DNA from 3 places in the Peribacillus sp. NPDC097224 genome. Region 3 is predicted to be linked to each of the others. Evidence: predicted binding sites of a transcription regulator. Region 3 holds the regulator's gene; each other region holds the start of a gene.
The links. Region 3 encodes LexA, which represses DNA repair genes until DNA is damaged. Its sites were predicted from a motif close to CGAACATATGTTCG; they were not measured.
Positions count from the first base shown of each region.

Region 1: the regulator LexA is predicted to act here: its motif matches at 3,756-3,769, upstream of uvrB (excinuclease ABC subunit UvrB).
Region 2: the regulator LexA is predicted to act here: its motif matches at 1,815-1,828, upstream of dndB (DNA sulfur modification protein DndB).

Region 1 covers NZ_JBIWDK010000002.1:300,989-306,742, forward strand. Annotated here, with positions in the region: gene uvrA (excinuclease ABC subunit UvrA) at 1-1,633, opposite strand, end outside; gene uvrB (excinuclease ABC subunit UvrB) at 1,640-3,625, opposite strand; gene ACIQXR_RS05030 (DUF2198 family protein) at 3,845-4,075, opposite strand; gene ACIQXR_RS05035 (catalase) at 4,224-5,754, opposite strand, start outside.
Region 2 covers NZ_JBIWDK010000007.1:66,407-72,160, forward strand. Annotated here, with positions in the region: gene dndC (DNA phosphorothioation system sulfurtransferase DndC) at 1-637, opposite strand, end outside; gene dndB (DNA sulfur modification protein DndB) at 637-1,737, opposite strand; gene dptF (DNA phosphorothioation-dependent restriction protein DptF) at 1,938-4,211, shown strand; gene dptG (DNA phosphorothioation-dependent restriction protein DptG) at 4,218-5,657, shown strand; gene dptH (DNA phosphorothioation-dependent restriction protein DptH) at 5,635-5,754, shown strand, end outside.
Region 3 covers NZ_JBIWDK010000012.1:36,058-41,811, reverse strand. Annotated here, with positions in the region: gene ACIQXR_RS18365 (VanZ family protein) at 1-20, shown strand, start outside; gene ACIQXR_RS18360 (peptide MFS transporter) at 113-1,606, opposite strand; gene ACIQXR_RS18355 (GlsB/YeaQ/YmgE family stress response membrane protein) at 2,360-2,596, shown strand; gene ACIQXR_RS18350 (hypothetical protein) at 2,768-3,055, opposite strand; gene lexA (transcriptional repressor LexA) at 3,248-3,871, opposite strand; gene yneA (cell division suppressor protein YneA) at 4,031-4,342, shown strand; gene ACIQXR_RS18335 (YneB family resolvase-like protein) at 4,355-5,011, shown strand; gene ACIQXR_RS18330 (DUF896 domain-containing protein) at 5,076-5,309, shown strand; gene tkt (transketolase) at 5,541-5,754, shown strand, end outside.

The DNA.
Region 1 (5,754 bases), on a different contig from region 3:
CGACCACGATGAGCGTATTGCCGATTTCACGCATGTTTTTTAGCGTGTCAATCAATCGGTCATTATCACGCTGATGCAGACCGATGGAAGGTTCATCTAAAATATACAGCACCCCCGTCAGACGTGAACCTATCTGGGTAGCCAACCGGATACGCTGAGCTTCCCCACCCGATAATGTTCCTGCTGCCCGGCTTAACGTCAAATAATCCAACCCGACGTTATCAAGGAAACCAAGGCGTTCGCGGATTTCCCGTAAGATCAACTTCGCAATCGCGGCTTCTTTTTCGGTCAACTCCAGGTTATCGAAAAACTGCAAGGAGTCTGAAACCGATAAAGCCGTTGTTTCGCTTATATGGACACCTTGAATGAGGACAGCGAGGCTTTCTTTTTTCAATCGATGCCCCTTACATGTGGGACACGGATTCTCCGACATGTATTTCTGCATTTGCTCCCGTATATAATCGGAGTTCGTATCCTTATAGCGCCGTTCGATATTTCGTAAAACCCCTTCAAACGGAATATGGCCTTCCTGCACTCTTCCAAAATCATTTTTATAGCGGAAATAGATCTTATCCTTACCAGATCCCAGTAAGATTTTCTCCAGTTTCTCTTCCGGAAGGTCTTTGACCGGGATATCCATATCGATGTCATAATGAGTCGCTACAGCTTCAAGGAGCTGCGGGTAATATTGAGAACTCGTCGGCTCCCATGGCGCTATGGCATGTTGGCGAAGACTTAACTCTTTATTCGGGATGACCAGATCACGGTCCACTTCAAGCCTTGCACCCAAACCATCACAATCCGGACAGGCCCCGAATGGACTATTAAAAGAAAACATCCTCGGCTCTAACTCCCCAACAGAAAAACCACAGATTGGGCAAGCATGATCCTCACTGAAGAGTAATTCCTCTTCGCCCATCACATCTATAATGACCTTGCCATCCCCAAGCTTCAAAGCGCTTTCCAAGGAATCTGCAAGTCTTGCCCTGATTCCTTCTTTGATGACGATCCGGTCAATGATGACTTCTATTGAATGCTTTTTATTCTTTTCAAGGGTGATATCATCACTGAGGTCATACATCTCCCCATCAATCCGCACACGGACATACCCTTGTTTCTTCACTTCTTCCAGCACTTTCACATGTGTTCCCTTTCTTCCTGAAACGAGTGGTGCCAATACTTGAAGCTTTGTCCGTTCCGGATAGTCAAGTATACGGTCAACCATTTGTTCAATCGTCTGGGAACTGATTTCGATATGATGGATCGGACAAGTCGGCCGGCCGACCCTCGCATATAGCAATCTTAAATAATCATAAATTTCCGTTACGGTTCCCACAGTGGAACGAGGGTTCTTGCTCGTCGTTTTCTGATCGATCGATATAGCAGGAGATAACCCTTCAATCATATCCACGTCTGGTTTATCCACCTGCCCTAAGAATTGGCGGGCATAAGCCGAGAGTGATTCGACATAACGTCTTTGTCCTTCCGCATATATCGTATCAAAAGCCAAGGACGACTTCCCGGAACCGGATAATCCTGTTAGCACTACAAGCTTATCCCTCGGTATCGTGACGTCGATATTCTTGAGGTTGTTGGTCCTTGCACCCTTAATCACAATTTTATCCATTGCCATGTTTCGTCACCCTTCCGCTTTTAACTCTAATATTAAATCACGCAGTTCAGCAGCCCGTTCGAAATCCAGTGCCTTTGCCGCTTCTTTCATTTCTTTTTCCATGCTTGCCACCACTTTTTCGCGCTCTTTTTTCGGAAGCTTAGACAGTTTGATAGCCGGATCTTCCTGATACGCTTCCCCATCTTCAGCAACTTGCGTAGCCCGGATGGAATCCCTGATATCCTTTTGGATGGTCTGTGGTGTGATTCCATGCTTTTTGTTGAATTTTTCCTGGATTTCCCGTCGGCGTGTCGTTTCACTGATGGCCAGTTCCATCGAATTCGTTATCCGGTCAGCATACATGATGACGTGCCCGTTTGCATTCCTGGCGGCACGGCCCATCGTTTGGATGAGTGAACGTTCCGAGCGGAGGAATCCTTCTTTATCAGCATCGAGAATGGTCACCAAGGACACTTCGGGGATATCCAGACCTTCCCGCAAAAGATTGATCCCGACAAGGACATCATATTTCCCCATCCTCAATTCCCGGATGATTTCAATTCTTTCCAACGTTTTTATCTCAGAATGAAGGTACTGAACCTTGATTCCTATATCCTTCAGGTAATCCGTTAAATCCTCGGACATCTTTTTCGTCAATGTCGTAATTAAAACCCGTTCATCCCGTTTAGCCCGTTCCTGGATTTCACCTATCAGGTCATCAATCTGCCCTTCAATCGGTCGCACTTCAATGGTAGGATCAAGCAATCCAGTAGGTCGGATAATTTGCTCGACCATTTCCGGCGTATGTTCCAATTCATATGGTCCTGGAGTTGCCGAAACGAATATGGATTGATGGACTTTCTTTTCAAACTCCTCGAATCTGAGTGGCCGGTTATCTTTCGCAGAGGGTAGGCGGAATCCATGGTCCACCAATACCTGCTTCCGAGCCTGATCGCCATTGAACATGCCGCGGATCTGTGAAAGGGTTACATGTGACTCGTCGACAATCAATAGGAAGTCTTCCGGAAAATAGTCAATCAAGGTGTAAGGTGTAGCTCCTGCGGGGCGTAGGGTTAAATGACGGGAATAGTTCTCGATACCCGAACAGAAACCCATCTCCCTCATCATTTCCAAATCGTAACGGGTCCGTTGCTCCAATCGCTGTGCTTCAAGAAGCTTTTCATCTTCACGAAGTTCTGCCAATCGTTCTTCAAGTTCCGTTTCAATATTTTGAATCGCCACATTCAGTTTCTCTTCACGTGTGACGAAATGGGATGCCGGAAAGATGGCGATATGTTCCCGTTCACCAGTGATCTCGCCAGTCAGGGCATCGACTTCCCGAATCCGGTCAATCTCGTCCCCGAAAAACTCGACCCGAACACAGTGTTCATCTTTTGAGGCCGGGAAGATTTCAACTACGTCTCCGCGGACCCTGAACGTTCCTCGTTGAAAGGCAATATCATTTCTCTCATATTGAATATCTACAAGTTTATGCAGCAGTGCATTTCTGTCTATCTCCATACCAGTACGCAGCGACACCACCATCTCCCTGTATTCTTCCGGGGAACCTAACCCATAAATACAGGATACACTGGCAATGATGATGACATCTTCCCGTTCGAACAAAGAGGATGTCGCCGAGTGGCGGAGTTTATCGATTTCATCATTGATACTGGCATCTTTCTCTATGAAAGTATCAGTGGAAGGCACATAGGCTTCTGGCTGATAGTAATCGTAATAGCTGACAAAGTACTCAACCGCATTATTGGGGAAAAACTCTTTGAACTCACTGTAAAGCTGCCCTGCCAACGTTTTGTTATGGGCAATGACAAGGGTAGGCTTATTGATTTGTTGGATGACATTGGAGACAGTGAATGTTTTCCCTGTCCCTGTCGCACCAAGCAGCGTCTGCATACTCTTTCCTTCTTTTATGCCAGCAACAAGCTTTTCTATCGCCGCTGGCTGATCTCCCTGTGGAGAATATTTTGAGACTAACTCAAACGTTTCCTTCACCAAGCATGGCCTCCTACTGAATTAGTTTTATATGAAAAAAGGGATATGATTTATTCCTTCTATTTATTCCGTTTAAAGAACTATATATACACATTCTACCACAATATCCTCAAAACAAACCACCGAAAAGCGAACAAACATTCTGTTTCGCATTTTATAACCTAGCAGGTCAAAGAGTCCTTTTCATAGAAATCGAGACAAAAAAAGCACCTCTATAAATTAGGCGCTCTTGGCTGTTCGTTTCATCATTCTTTTTGATAACCAGAAACCCACCGTCAGTGATAGTGCATCAATGATTATTAATAAGTTCGTATGTGTATAACCTTTATATGCGGAAGCGGCGATCAATGCAACCGTTAGTATAAGACCTACAATATAGTTATAGGTGACCCTTGAAAATAGCATGACTAGAAGACCGGGTAATAGAAGGGCTGAAAGAAATTTAATCATTTTTTCATCTCCTTTGTAAGAGAAAAATAGAGTAGTTACAGTTTAAATGATTCCTTGGTTTTTTGCCAATCTATTTCCTGCAAAACGAACAAGCGGTATACAAAAGGGAAACCCCCTTCAAGGAAGGGAGTTCACTTTTTGCATCCTATTAATATGGATCGGCGTCATGACCTTTTTCGACTCCTTCCTCTGGATTGTCCGTACCACCCATTGGTTTGGAAGACTCGGTATGTTGGGAGGCTGCCGCTAATCCTTCTTTCAAACGGCGGCCATAATCTTTATCGGCCTCTTCAGCAAGGGTAATCATCTTCTCTTGAATGCGTGGATCGGCAGGTGCGAGTGCATCCACTAGATTGGAGATCAATTCGTCCCTTTCCCAATCCTCGAATTCACGATACGTTTCACCTGCTTGTTTCGTGTTGCTTTGGCGATCTATCGTTTCACGGACCAGTTTGCCCTCTACAAAAGGGGTATACTCTTTACCCGTCTGCTCAGCCTCTTTCAATCCTCCTACAGTCGATGGTTCGTAGTTGATATGAGGACTTTGGTTTCCTCTACCCACTTCATACTGCATTTGGCCGCCCGTTTGATTGGTCGCCGTCCGTTTTTTCGGTGCATTGATCGGCAGTTGCAGATAATTGGCCCCCACGCGATGACGTTGTGTATCCGAATACGAGAATGTGCGGCCTTGGAGCATCTTATCATCCGAGAAATCCAATCCATCTACAAGGACTCCCGTTCCAAAAGCAACCTGCTCGACTTCGGTGAAATAATCTTCCGGGTTCTTATTCAAAACCATCGTGCCGACATGCAGCCATGGGAATTGGTCTTTTGGCCAAATCTTCGTATCATCCAATGGATCGAAATCCAGTTCAGGATGGGCATCATCACTCATGATTTGTACATTTAAATCCCATTCTGGATAATCCCCATTTTCGATTGCTTCATATAAATCCTGTGTAGCATGATTGAAATTCGTCGACTGAATCTCATTCGCTTCTTTCTGCGTCAAGTTTTTAATCCCTTGCTTTGGTTCCCAATGGTACTTGACCAGGACTGCTTCCCCCTCTTGATTCACCCACTTATATGTATTGACCCCGGAACCTTGCATCATGCGGTAGCTAGCCGGAATGCCCCAAGGCGAAAATAAGAAGGTGATCATATGGAAGGTTTCCGGAGAACTTGAGCAGAAATCGAAAATCCTTCTGCCATCCTGAATGTTTGTAACAGGGTCGGGTTTGAAGGCATGGATCAAATCGGGAAATTTCATGGCGTCGCGGATAAAGAATATTTTGAGGTTGTTCCCTACTAAATCCCAGTTTCCATCTTCCGTATAAAACTTAACGGCAAATCCACGAGGGTCACGTAATGTTTCAGGGGAGGTTCCCCCATGAATGACCGAAGAAAACCTGACGAATACCGGTGTTTTTTTACCCGCTTCTTGAAAGACCTTTGCTCTCGTATATTTAGAAACCGGCTCGTCTCCCGCCTTGCCTGTCGGAACAAAATATCCATGTGCACCTGCACCTCGTGCATGTACCACCCGCTCCGGAATCCGCTCTCTATCGAAGTGACTCATTTTTTCCAGGAAGTCGTAGTTCTCTAATGTACTTGGTCCCCTGTTTCCAACAGTCCGGATGCTTTGATTATTCGTTATGGGGTGCCCTTGTCGGTTGGTC
Region 2 (5,754 bases), on a different contig from region 3:
AATCCCAAACGTCATCTAGAGAAAAACTTCTAATTGGTGCATAGACATAAGCGTTTGAAAGAGTAGAATGACGCATAAATAACTTTCCATCAACTGTATGGGACCGTATAACATTCCCCCTAGTAACACTTTCATCTTCCCTGACGCCTAATACCATGATTACTTCTCCAAATGATGATACTTTATCCATGATAAACTGATTAGCAGGATCGATTTTTAAACGGTCCGTACACCATCTGAATTGCTGGTTAGGAGTTGGATAGCCCTTACCTATAATATTGACCCAGAAGGACTGTTTAATGATGGGCTTTACTTTATGTGTTTCAATAGGTAAGTCGCGTGAGAGTGCTTCATCTTGTATACGTCTCAAAGTTTGATTAATAGAATTAATGATTAATGGTGTTTCAACTAGTGTATCGGAAGAAATGACATATACCTTTTTATGCAACTCTTCTTTATTTAGCTCGCTTAATGCTTCGAAAATAAGTTGTACCACTACGGTAGAATCTTTTCCTCCACTATAACCGACTACCCAGGGACGGTTGTCCATTTTGTAGGCTAGTTTAATTTGTTTTTTTGCATCTTCAACAATTGGCATTTCTTTTGAAAATAAACTACTAATAATTCCTTCTGCCATTAAACTTTCACTCCTTTAAAAAATTTATTTTCTAATGCTTGCTCTTGCTCTGTTAGAGGAATATCAATTAATTGTTTTATTTTATTAGCGGTTAACTGTATGGTTGAGCTGTTTTTTTGAATTCTGCCATTTTGATTAAAGGCTCGTCCTAACCAGTCATTTGTATTAACCCGTGTCCAATCAATTTTTGAAAGTCTCTTAATATATTGTGGCCAATTATTTTCATGATATTTACGAAGATAACGACCTACAAGACCCACAGCTTCTATAAATACACCATGTCCTACAATATAATTAGCTCTAAGTTCACGTGTAGTTAATTCTTTATTTAAGACCATGTTCCATTCTATTATTGATTCACATAATGTACTCCAAAACTTAACCAAGAAATCTTCATCTTCCTGGTTAATATTTTCTCCTTTACTTTTTCCAAGTAGGCGCAAGTTCGTATTAAAAATGTGATTTAGCGCAAGAATTTTAGGTGAGTTTTGTGACAGAGAAACTCTCTCTTTATCTGTGTATCTAGTTAATAATGGGACACTAGTAATGATATCTTTTGTAATCATAGCCAATCGGTCTCGATGATCGTATAAAATGCCAATAGAAGATGTAGTATTTACTGCATGTCGATTTAAATCGGAAAACATCTGCTGAGATTTTTTTAATCCTTCATCATGAAAAAAAACGACTGAAATTGTTTCATTAGCGATTTCGGGTGAAAGTTTTAAAGCTTCTTCTATAGCTGCACGTCTATGCTGTCCATCATTAATTAAGAATCTAGATTCTAAAGAGATCTTTAATTGTCCAAGATCATTAAATCCAACTTCATTTTTAAAAGGGATAAAAGCAATATCCCCATCGATAGAGGCTGTAATGGAAGAGAACACATAATCTTTGGGGTTCTCAACAATGTAATTTGTGATATCTGGAATCCTAGCCTTATTTAAGATACGTTGTGAGCGATGTTCTGGTGGAATTTCTTCTTCATCAAAAAGAAAAATTTTTGGGATTATTCTAAGAGGGCACATCACAACGTAATATTCTTTATCACCTTGTTTCCCTCGAATAGCAGGGAAATTATAACTGAATATGGCGTCCATAAACAAACCTCCTAATTACGTACGTAATAATTAATTAAAGTATAAACGGAATAGTAGTAAATTACAATAATCTACTACGAACCTTTATTCGTTTTCGTTAAATATTTGGATCGAATTGGAAGGAATTGGGTGACCTTACTTATTAATTACCTATATGTTAAAATGTATCGTAAATGATTAATACTATCGGAGTTGAAAAAATGAATCTACAAGAAGGTTATTTCCTAAGTTTCTTAGAAAATATAAACCCTGTAGCAGCTTACAATGCAAAAAAAATGGATGAATTAATATTTGAAGATCCTAGCAGTGCTATTGTGAAAGCAAGACTATTTGCAGAAGAAATTTTAAATCAAGTTTTTAAAATAGATAACATTCAAGCACCCTATCTTTCTTCGTTACATGAGAAGATTAACTACCTATCCAAGGAAGGATATATAAAAAGGGAAATTCAACAATCTTTTGATGTTATTCGTCTTTCAGGAAATAAAGCAGCGCATGATGGTAAGTTTAACGATATAACTGAGGCATTCAAATTACACAAAGAAATGTACAAAATTGCGGTTTGGTTTGCTGAAGTCTATTCTTCGGATCATTTGAAATTTCCGGTTTATGACATACCGAAACCCCGAGATAATATTGAGGACATTGTACAGAAAAAGATATTAGAACTTTTAGGCATGGGTACAATTAAGCCAGCTCAAGAAAATATTGAGCCTTTGACAGCCACAGATATATTAAAGGAAAAAGAGAAGACTAATTCTATTACGTTGACTAAAGACTTAGGACCGGGACAAAGTTATTTATTAAGGGAGTTAATTCGATTAAAGGACTCATCCCAGGAAGCTGTTGAAAATGCTAGTCAATTTAGCGAATTTAAGGATTATTTGCACGTTACCCGTAAGATTCAAGAGGATTTAGAGAATATTCTTGAGGAAAATCACAGGAGAGAAAAGGGAAATCTCATTTTACTATGCGGAAGTGTAGGAGATGGAAAATCTCATTTACTGGCTTATTTAAAAGAGAAAAAGCCGGAAATCATTAATGAATATATCATTTTAAATGATGCGACTGAAAGTTTCTCACCAAATAAGAATGCTATGGAAACACTGGAAGAAGTATTGAAGAATTTCTCTGATGAAAAAATCGAGAAAACTACGGAGAAAATTATTTTAGCTATAAATATGGGGGTTTTGCATAATTTTATTAATATGCAGCACAAAGAATTCTCTTATAACAAGTTAAGATCATTTGTTAATGGTAGTGATCTATTTACTCAAAATATAACAAGTCATTTCAGTGACCAAACTTTTGATTTACTTAGTTTTGCAGATTATCACTCGTTTGAACTGACTGAATCAGGACCTTTATCTTCTTTCTACTCTACTTTATTAGAACGAATCTTTTTACCATCTCAGAATAATCCGTTTTATTTAGCTCAAATGGAAGACGAAAAGAATAATATTGATACCATGGTTCATGAAAACTACCGATTCATGCAAAGTCCAGCAGTTCAATTTCAGGTTGTACAAATAATAATCAAAACAATTATTAAACAAAAATTAGTTATTTCTGCGCGTGCCTTTCTAAACTTCATTGCAGATATCTTAATACCAGATGAAAATTTAAACATCAATTTATTAACTCAAATACAATTACTTGAGTTTTCAGTACCTAATTTAATGTTTAATAGGGCAGAGAGATCGTCTATTTTAGAAGCGGTAAGCCAGTTAGATCCAATCCATAATCGATCGAAGCATATCGATCAACTTGTAGTTGAATTAAATACGCTTAATGATTGGTCAAAAATCATCAATGAATATATTGAGGATGATACTTCAAAAGCCTGGCTTAAACCGTTCGATAAAAATAGTTTAACTGACCAAACGGCTAATTTGTTTTTTGAAGCATTTATTCGAATAACATTTTTAACTAATAAAAAATTCTCTTTAAAAGTAGAAGAAAGTAGTTACAAAAAATACCTAGAGCATCTATTCTACTTTAATATAGGAAGTAAAAAGAAAATCAAACATTTTTATGATGAAGTTAAAACCATAATTTTCAAATGGAAAGGCAGCCCAGAAAAAGATTATATCTTCTTAAATAGACCTAATAAAAACTATCGTTTAGCCCAAAAAATGAATTTAAAACCAACCATTGAACACCTTGAAGAGAATAAAAAAGATATTTTAGAAGCGTTTAAATCGTCTATCTTATTGGCTTATGAAGGAATAAATGATCAGAAAATCTTTTTAGATATTGATTATCCCCTTTTTCAATTGTTAACAAAAGTGTACGAAGGGTACCGTCCAAATAAAAAAGATGAAGAAGACGCAATTAAGTTTGTAGAAATAGTGGAAAAGCTTATGAGTCTCGGAGACAAGAAGAAGGAAATGCTTGTATATTTCCCTAGTGATAATAGATCTTATAAGATTAAGCGTGATGATTTTGGTGCTATTGTATTTGAAAGGGAGTAATAATGAATGGTTCAAACCTTGGATCGAGATCACTTGAGAAATCTATTAATAGAACAGAAAGTAAAAAAACATGTTACTGGGAAGGTCCTCGACATTCTCCCGTTCTTAACAAAGAGAACGAAAGCAATAAAAGATGGATTTAACAGTGTATTGGGAGAGTATATACGAAATATTTCAGAGATTAATGTAAAAGATCTTAAAAATAAAAAAGGCAATGAGTTTTACATGGTATCAGAAGAAGATGATATTAGTCAGTTAATTGCCAATGAAGTAGAATTCGATTCGGAGGATGATGAATTCGATTTTATAAGGTTTTTAAATCAATACTTGTTCAATCAAGATAAAATTCAGCCAGTTCATCCTTTTTTATTTAATTATATTAAATTAAATAAAGATCTTCAAAATGAATTTGGAAAATACGCCAAATTCATGAGTGAGGTGTTGGTCGCTGATCACCCAGCGATTAAGTCAATCTTTACTAACAAAGATTCAGAGGATATATTAACAGAGCTTATTTTAAGTAAGTTAGATACATTAGAGTATGAGAAAGATAAACAGCAGGATAAGGTGAAAAAGAAGAATCAGTATCAGCAACTCCTGCCTTCAATGGCTAAATTATATCAAGAGGATATGATCTATTTAAGTAAATATAAGGACTACTTTTTAACCTCATTCCCTCAGTTAACTCATTTTTATGCTTTCATGTATGCTTGTCAATTGATCTTTAAGTTTGAACAATTTACTGAAGCTGACTTTGAATCAACACAACCGCTTTACTTTGCATTGGAATGGGAGTCGATCAGCAAAAGACGAAAAGCAGCCGATGATCTAGATGGGTTTAAGTACATTAAAGGAAAATCCAATCATCTATTTCCGCATATCAATACTATTTCACAATTAAGTTACAACTCATTTACGAACTCTTTTGATGAGGAAATTGAAAGTCTTCCTTTTATTCCTTACAGTGAACTAATTAAGCTGATTTATGGTCAAGGGGAAGAATATCAAAAAGATTTTTTGATAGAATTAAATCAGTGGATTAATGATTATGCTAATTGGTTTGAAATAGAAGTTCCGGATCCTTCTATAGATATTCCAGATGCATTTAAAGTATTATTTGATTGTATTAAAGAAGGAACAAGTTCTGAAGTAGCTAAAAAATACGGAGAAAACATTGAGGACTTAGGCGCCCCATTTCTAAAAAGTAGAGGAAGCTTAGGCCAGGTTTATAATATTAAACATGATTTCCTTTTGCTGCTAACAGCAGTTTCTGTAAAGGACCAGAGGATGCCACTAAATGAACTCTTTACAGAGTTTGAAAAAAGAGGCGTAGCCTTTGATAGATATTCTAGAAAAGAAATCATAACGTTATTTGATAATCATAATATTCTCGACAAAAAAAGTGATAGTGGTGATGCTCAGTATGTCAAACCAATTTTATTATAAAATTGCTTCTTTATTAACTGATTTTTATAAGAATTCCAAGGTGAAAGCAGGAGAACGTTTTTACCTACAATTAGATAAGCACACTGATGTTTTAAAC
Region 3 (5,754 bases):
CCGCAAAGCGGAGTACATAATGAAAATCCGTTAGGGTTCAGTAACATACAGTGTTGACGAAAAACAAAAAAAGCCAGCTTGTCCATGATAGGAGAAGCTGGCTTTACATTTGTTAACGTAAGCCTTTCATAAAGCCTTGAATCTTTGGTGATATTGCCAATAGGATAAATCCTAAAATCAATGAAGTGATTCCGATAGCCCCGAAATAGACCATTTCCGTGTCCGCAGAGTAAAATCTTACAATTTGAGCATTTAATGCTTGTGCTGCTGCATTGGCTAAGAACCATAAACTCATCATTTGTGCTGAGAACGCAGATGGAGCAAGTTTAGTGGTTGCTGACATACCAACAGGTGACAAGCAAAGCTCTCCAATTACTACAAGGAAATAACTAAGTACAAGCCATAATGGGCTAACTAATGAACCGGCTCCTCCAAAATAAGAGGGAACCAAAATTACTAGGAATGATAAACCAGCAAAGAATAGGCCAATCGAAAACTTTTGGGGTATAGTTGGCTGACGTTTCCCTAATTTAACCCATAACCATGCGAATAAAGGTGCTAAAGTAATGATGAACAATGGATTTAAAGATTGGAACCATGCTGGTGAAATGTGAAAACCGGCAAATTCTAACTGTGTCCGTTTATCAGCATAATTTGCTAAAATAGTTGAGCCTTGTTCTTGAATGGCCCAAAACATAACAGCTGCTATAAATAAAGGGATATAGGCTAGTAAACGTGAACGCTCAACAGATGTTGTTTTCGGACTACGGTACATCACAATAAAATACATAGTAGGAATTAGAATTCCAAGGATACCAACAAGCCCGATGAAGCTATTAAGTGTTAAGAGACCATTTGAGATAGCGATTGCACAAATGATGACAATAATTAAAATAGCTAGCCCGATCTTAGTATAAACAGATTTCTTTTCATTTGATGCCAAAGGATTGACAGGAGCTATTCCAGCAAGTCCAAGATTTTTTTTCTTTGTAGCCATGAAGACGATTAATCCAATAAACATACCAACGGCTGCAATGCCGAATCCAAGGTGGAAATTGTACTTCATTCCAACTGTTCCGACAATAAGCGGAGCAATGAATGCACCCGTGTTTATTCCCATGTAGAATATGCTGAAACCAGAATCTCGACGGTTATCGTCTTCTGCATATAGCTCCCCAACAATACTAGATACATTAGGTTTTAAAAGACCTGTACCTATAACGATTAGTATCATGGAAACGAAGAACATGGAAATGCTGCCCGGTATCGCAAGTGCAATATGACCAAGCATAATCAATATACCGCCGTAAAAAACGGCTTTCGATGTTCCGAAAATCCTATCGGCAAACCAGCCACCAATAATTCCGGACATATATACTAAGGATCCATAGATGGATACAATGGCTAGAGATGTTTTTTCATCAAGACCTAATCCACCTTTAGATACCTCATAATACATATAGTATACAAGAATGGCCTTCATACCATAATAGGAGAAGCGCTCCCAAAACTCCGTGAAGAAAAGAGTGAATAGTCCTTTAGGGTTTCCGAAAAAACCTTTTTGAGGAATGCTATCCAAAATTTTCTGTTTATTTATTGATGACATACATTCTCCTCCTTTTATTATTGTATAATAACTTTTCTTAGAGCTCTTGTAAAGAATATTTAGTGTATTTTAATAATAGTTCTTAATAACCTGTGTTTATTTTCCATTTTAGTAAAATGCAGGACTATCGAAATAGTATAATTAGGTAAGAAGGTATATATTAGAGCCCTTTAATCACTTTGGATTGAAAACGCACCGTTCATTTGATATATAATCCATTAAGTAAATGATTTGGGGTTTCGAATTGCAAGAACCTTCAACAAGTTATGAAAATCCAATTTTAAATGGTTGTGTAGAAAAAATGATGATGAATAAAGGTTGAAATATTAAAAAAGTATGGTAGGAAATAGTGTAAATAATTGAAAATAGGAATATTGTCATATCGACAAAGGAAGCCAAAATACTTATTCTAGTATAGAAAGCAATTTAATTGTTTTCTTTTTTACCATGTGGTGCCGCCAGATAATTGCAGTTATCTGGCGGCATTTATTATTATAACCAAATAATAATTTTCAACCATTCTTACTGGATGGTTTTCTTTGTGGTAGGGAGAACGGAAGATCAAACACTAAAGGCCACCCTTTTTAGGGCGGCCTTTTATAGTACCTATATAGGTAGAAGTATATAAGCAGCCGATAAGTTTATTGCCTGAGGAGCTTAAAGTGATTTTCATTAGTCACAAGTCTGTTCTATTAATAAAAAAATTTCATAAATTTTAGAGAAAGGAGGTGGTTATTTTTGGAGCTAATTTGGATGTTAATTGTTGGTGGAATAATTGGATGGCTGGGAAGCCTGATTTTAGGAAGGGATATGCCGGGTGGAATTATTGGAAATATCATTGCTGGATTTGTTGGAGCATGGCTTGGTACTGCAATTTTAGGGCCAATCGGACCTGAAACAGAAGGGTTTTACATTGTGCCTGCGTTACTGGGTGCCATAATTGTAGTGTTCATTGTATCCATTATCATGAGAAATACAAGATGGAGGTAGAAAGCAGAGGGTACACGATTGAATAAATTTTCCAGAATCACGTGTAGATGGTTTAGAGAAAGCTGATCTATATGTGTCCATTATTGCTTGAAAATGCTGTTCAACAATACTGGACAGTTTTTTTGCGTAAAAAAATAGAGGTTTTCGATCGAAGGATCCATCAGTGTTTACTCAATCCGAATGATTATCAGAGTTCCTAAAGGATACGAAAGCTGTTTTAAGTGCGGCGTAATTACCGATACTGGCGTATCCGTAAAACCATCCCATAAAAATCCCGGTAGTCAAGTGATGCCGATGGCTTATGAATATAGAAATGATTAAACCAAGACATAAAGCAATAGTGGGTACGTAACTTCGGGGGATAGGAAAGAGAAACTTTATAATTTGGGTCAAAATCATGATAGTTGGGATAGCCATTACAGCATCCCAAAAATTCGTATGTATCGTCGGAAAATCCATAGTAACACCACTTTCAAAAAGAAATGTCTATTGAACTAATTTCACCGGATATAAAAGAATTATACCTTGTTTATTTGACTTGGTTTGTTATTCAATGCTCTCTAGTAAAATATTATAATATTGCTTCTGTCATATACATAGGATGAAATACATAGACTTAAAACAAATAAAAAAAGCGCAATTTGTGCGCTTTTAGTGAATTTGCCTATATAGCCCGATCACTCTTCCAAGAATGGTTACATCTCTTAGAATGATAGGTTCCATATTGGAGTTTTCTGGCTGAAGCCGTATGTAATCCGGTTCCTTAAAGAATCGTTTAACGGTGGCTTCATCATCTTCCGTCATGGCCACGACGATATCTCCGTTATTGGCATTGCTTTGTTGTTTTACAATGACATAATCTCCATCATGAATTCCCGCTTCAATCATACTTTCACCCATAATTTCAAGCATGAACACATGATCATCATGTGGAACCATACTTTCAGGAAGAGGGAAGTATTCCTCTATGTTCTCGATGGCAGTTATCGGCATACCTGCGGTTACTTTTCCGAGAAGTGGTACGTTAACTACGTTTGTTTTTGGAATGTTATTAGATTCTTCTATATTTAAAATCTCAATGGCCCTTGGTTTAGTCGGGTCGCGTCTGATTAAGCCTTTGCTTTCCAAACGAGATAAATGTCCATGTACAGTCGAACTTGATGCAAGTCCCACAGCTTCGCCAATCTCTCTAACGGAAGGTGGATAACCTTTTTGACGAACTTCATCTTTTATGAAATCAAGAATATCCTGCTGCCGTTTTGATAGTTTAGTCATATACGCACCTCTTCTCTATAATTCTTTGCTATATTATAGCATGGCTCCACATGCTATACAAACATAAGTTCGAATTTGGTTGTTGACTGAAACAAACGTTCGTATTATAATTCAATCATCAACCAAAAACGAACGTACATTCGCTATGGAGGGATATTAATGAAGACATTTTGCAAAAATAATATTTATACGATTCTATTAGCAGGATTTGTATTTATCTTGTCTATTTTATTCTCTTTCACATTAGATAGTAATCAAAATAAGGATTTCCTTTCGATTGAAATTAACGAAGGTGATACTATATGGGAGATTTCAGAAGAATATGGTCAAACCGAATTGACAAAAAAAGAATTCATTGGTTGGATAGAAGAGTATAACGGTGTAAGGGCGGATACTATTAAGGCAGGTCAAATCATTGTCATACCAGTTGAAAGTGAAAAAGTAGTCCAAAGTTTGGCTAGTAAGCAGTAAAGGTAGGTTCATATGAAAGCAGTCATCTATTGTCGGGTAAGTACAGAAAAAGAAACACAGGAAACCTCGCTAGCTAGGCAGGAAGAGGAATTAGTGAAGTTAGCAGAACATAATGACATGGAAGTCGTTTCAATAATAAGAGAGCAGGCAAGTGGTTACGAACTGAACCGTGACGGGATATTTGACATGCTTGATCTTTTTAAGACAAAAGAAGCGGATGTTCTCTTGATTCAAGATGAAACTAGGTTGGGAAGAGGAAATGCTAAAATTGCCTTGTTTCATGTTGTACTTAAAGAAGGAGTGAAGATTTTCACACTTTCTCATGATGGTGAATTAGAGTTATCGGACTCTGATGCCATGGTTATCCAAATTGTTGGTATTGTAGAAGAATATCAACGTAAACTACATAACCTGAAAATTAAACGTGGTATGCTTAGGGCCGTTGAAAATGGCTACCGGCCCCAGAAAAACCTGAAGAACCAAAGAAACTCCACTGGCAGGGATCGTAAAGAAGTACCCATAGAAGAAATTGTGAAACTGCGTTCGAATGGATTAACTTTTGCGGAGATTGCGGCAACACTGAGAGGCTTTGGCTATGAAGTGTCAAAAGCAACGGTACACCGCAGATTCTTGGAATACCAGCAAGGTACACCGAAGAATCAATCATAGAACTTGTAATTTCACTTTTTTTTTAATACCATGTCAATATCCGTATATATAAAGGAGAAAAATTATGCTATCAAAAGAAAAAATGGCCCGTATCAATGAACTTTCTAAAAAAGCTAAGGGAGAGGGCTTAACTGTAGAAGAGGCAAAAGAGCAAACTTCCTTACGAAGTGAGTATTTGGAGACATTTAGACGTTCAATGGCTGATACGCTAGAAAATGTTAAAGTTATCGATCCGGAAGGTAATGATGTCACACCTCAAAAAATAAAAAATATTAAAGAAAAAAAAGGTTTACATTAACCAATAAGGACTGATGATGGCCCCATCATTAGGATTACTCATGAGGAATGTAAAGTGAAAAAAGAGAATGCATCGATGTATGTATTCTCTTTTTTGGTTTAACCTAACCTTGGTGAATCCTTAATTAGTAGAAAATTGAATTAGCTGTGCAAGAAAAGGTTATTTTAGTTGTGATATTAAGTTAGTCAATATAATATAAAGAGGTACACTACAGGAAGGGATGTTTTACACATGTTAGATAAATTAGATGCACTTTCTATTAATACAATTCGTACATTATCGATCGATGCAATTGAAAAGGCTAATTCAGGTCATCCAGGCATGCCTATGGGTGCAGCTCCCATGGCATATAAGCTGTGGACTGATTATATGAATCATAACCCGAAAAATCCTGATTGGTTTAATAGAGACCGTTTTGTTTTATCGGCAGGACATGGTTCCATGC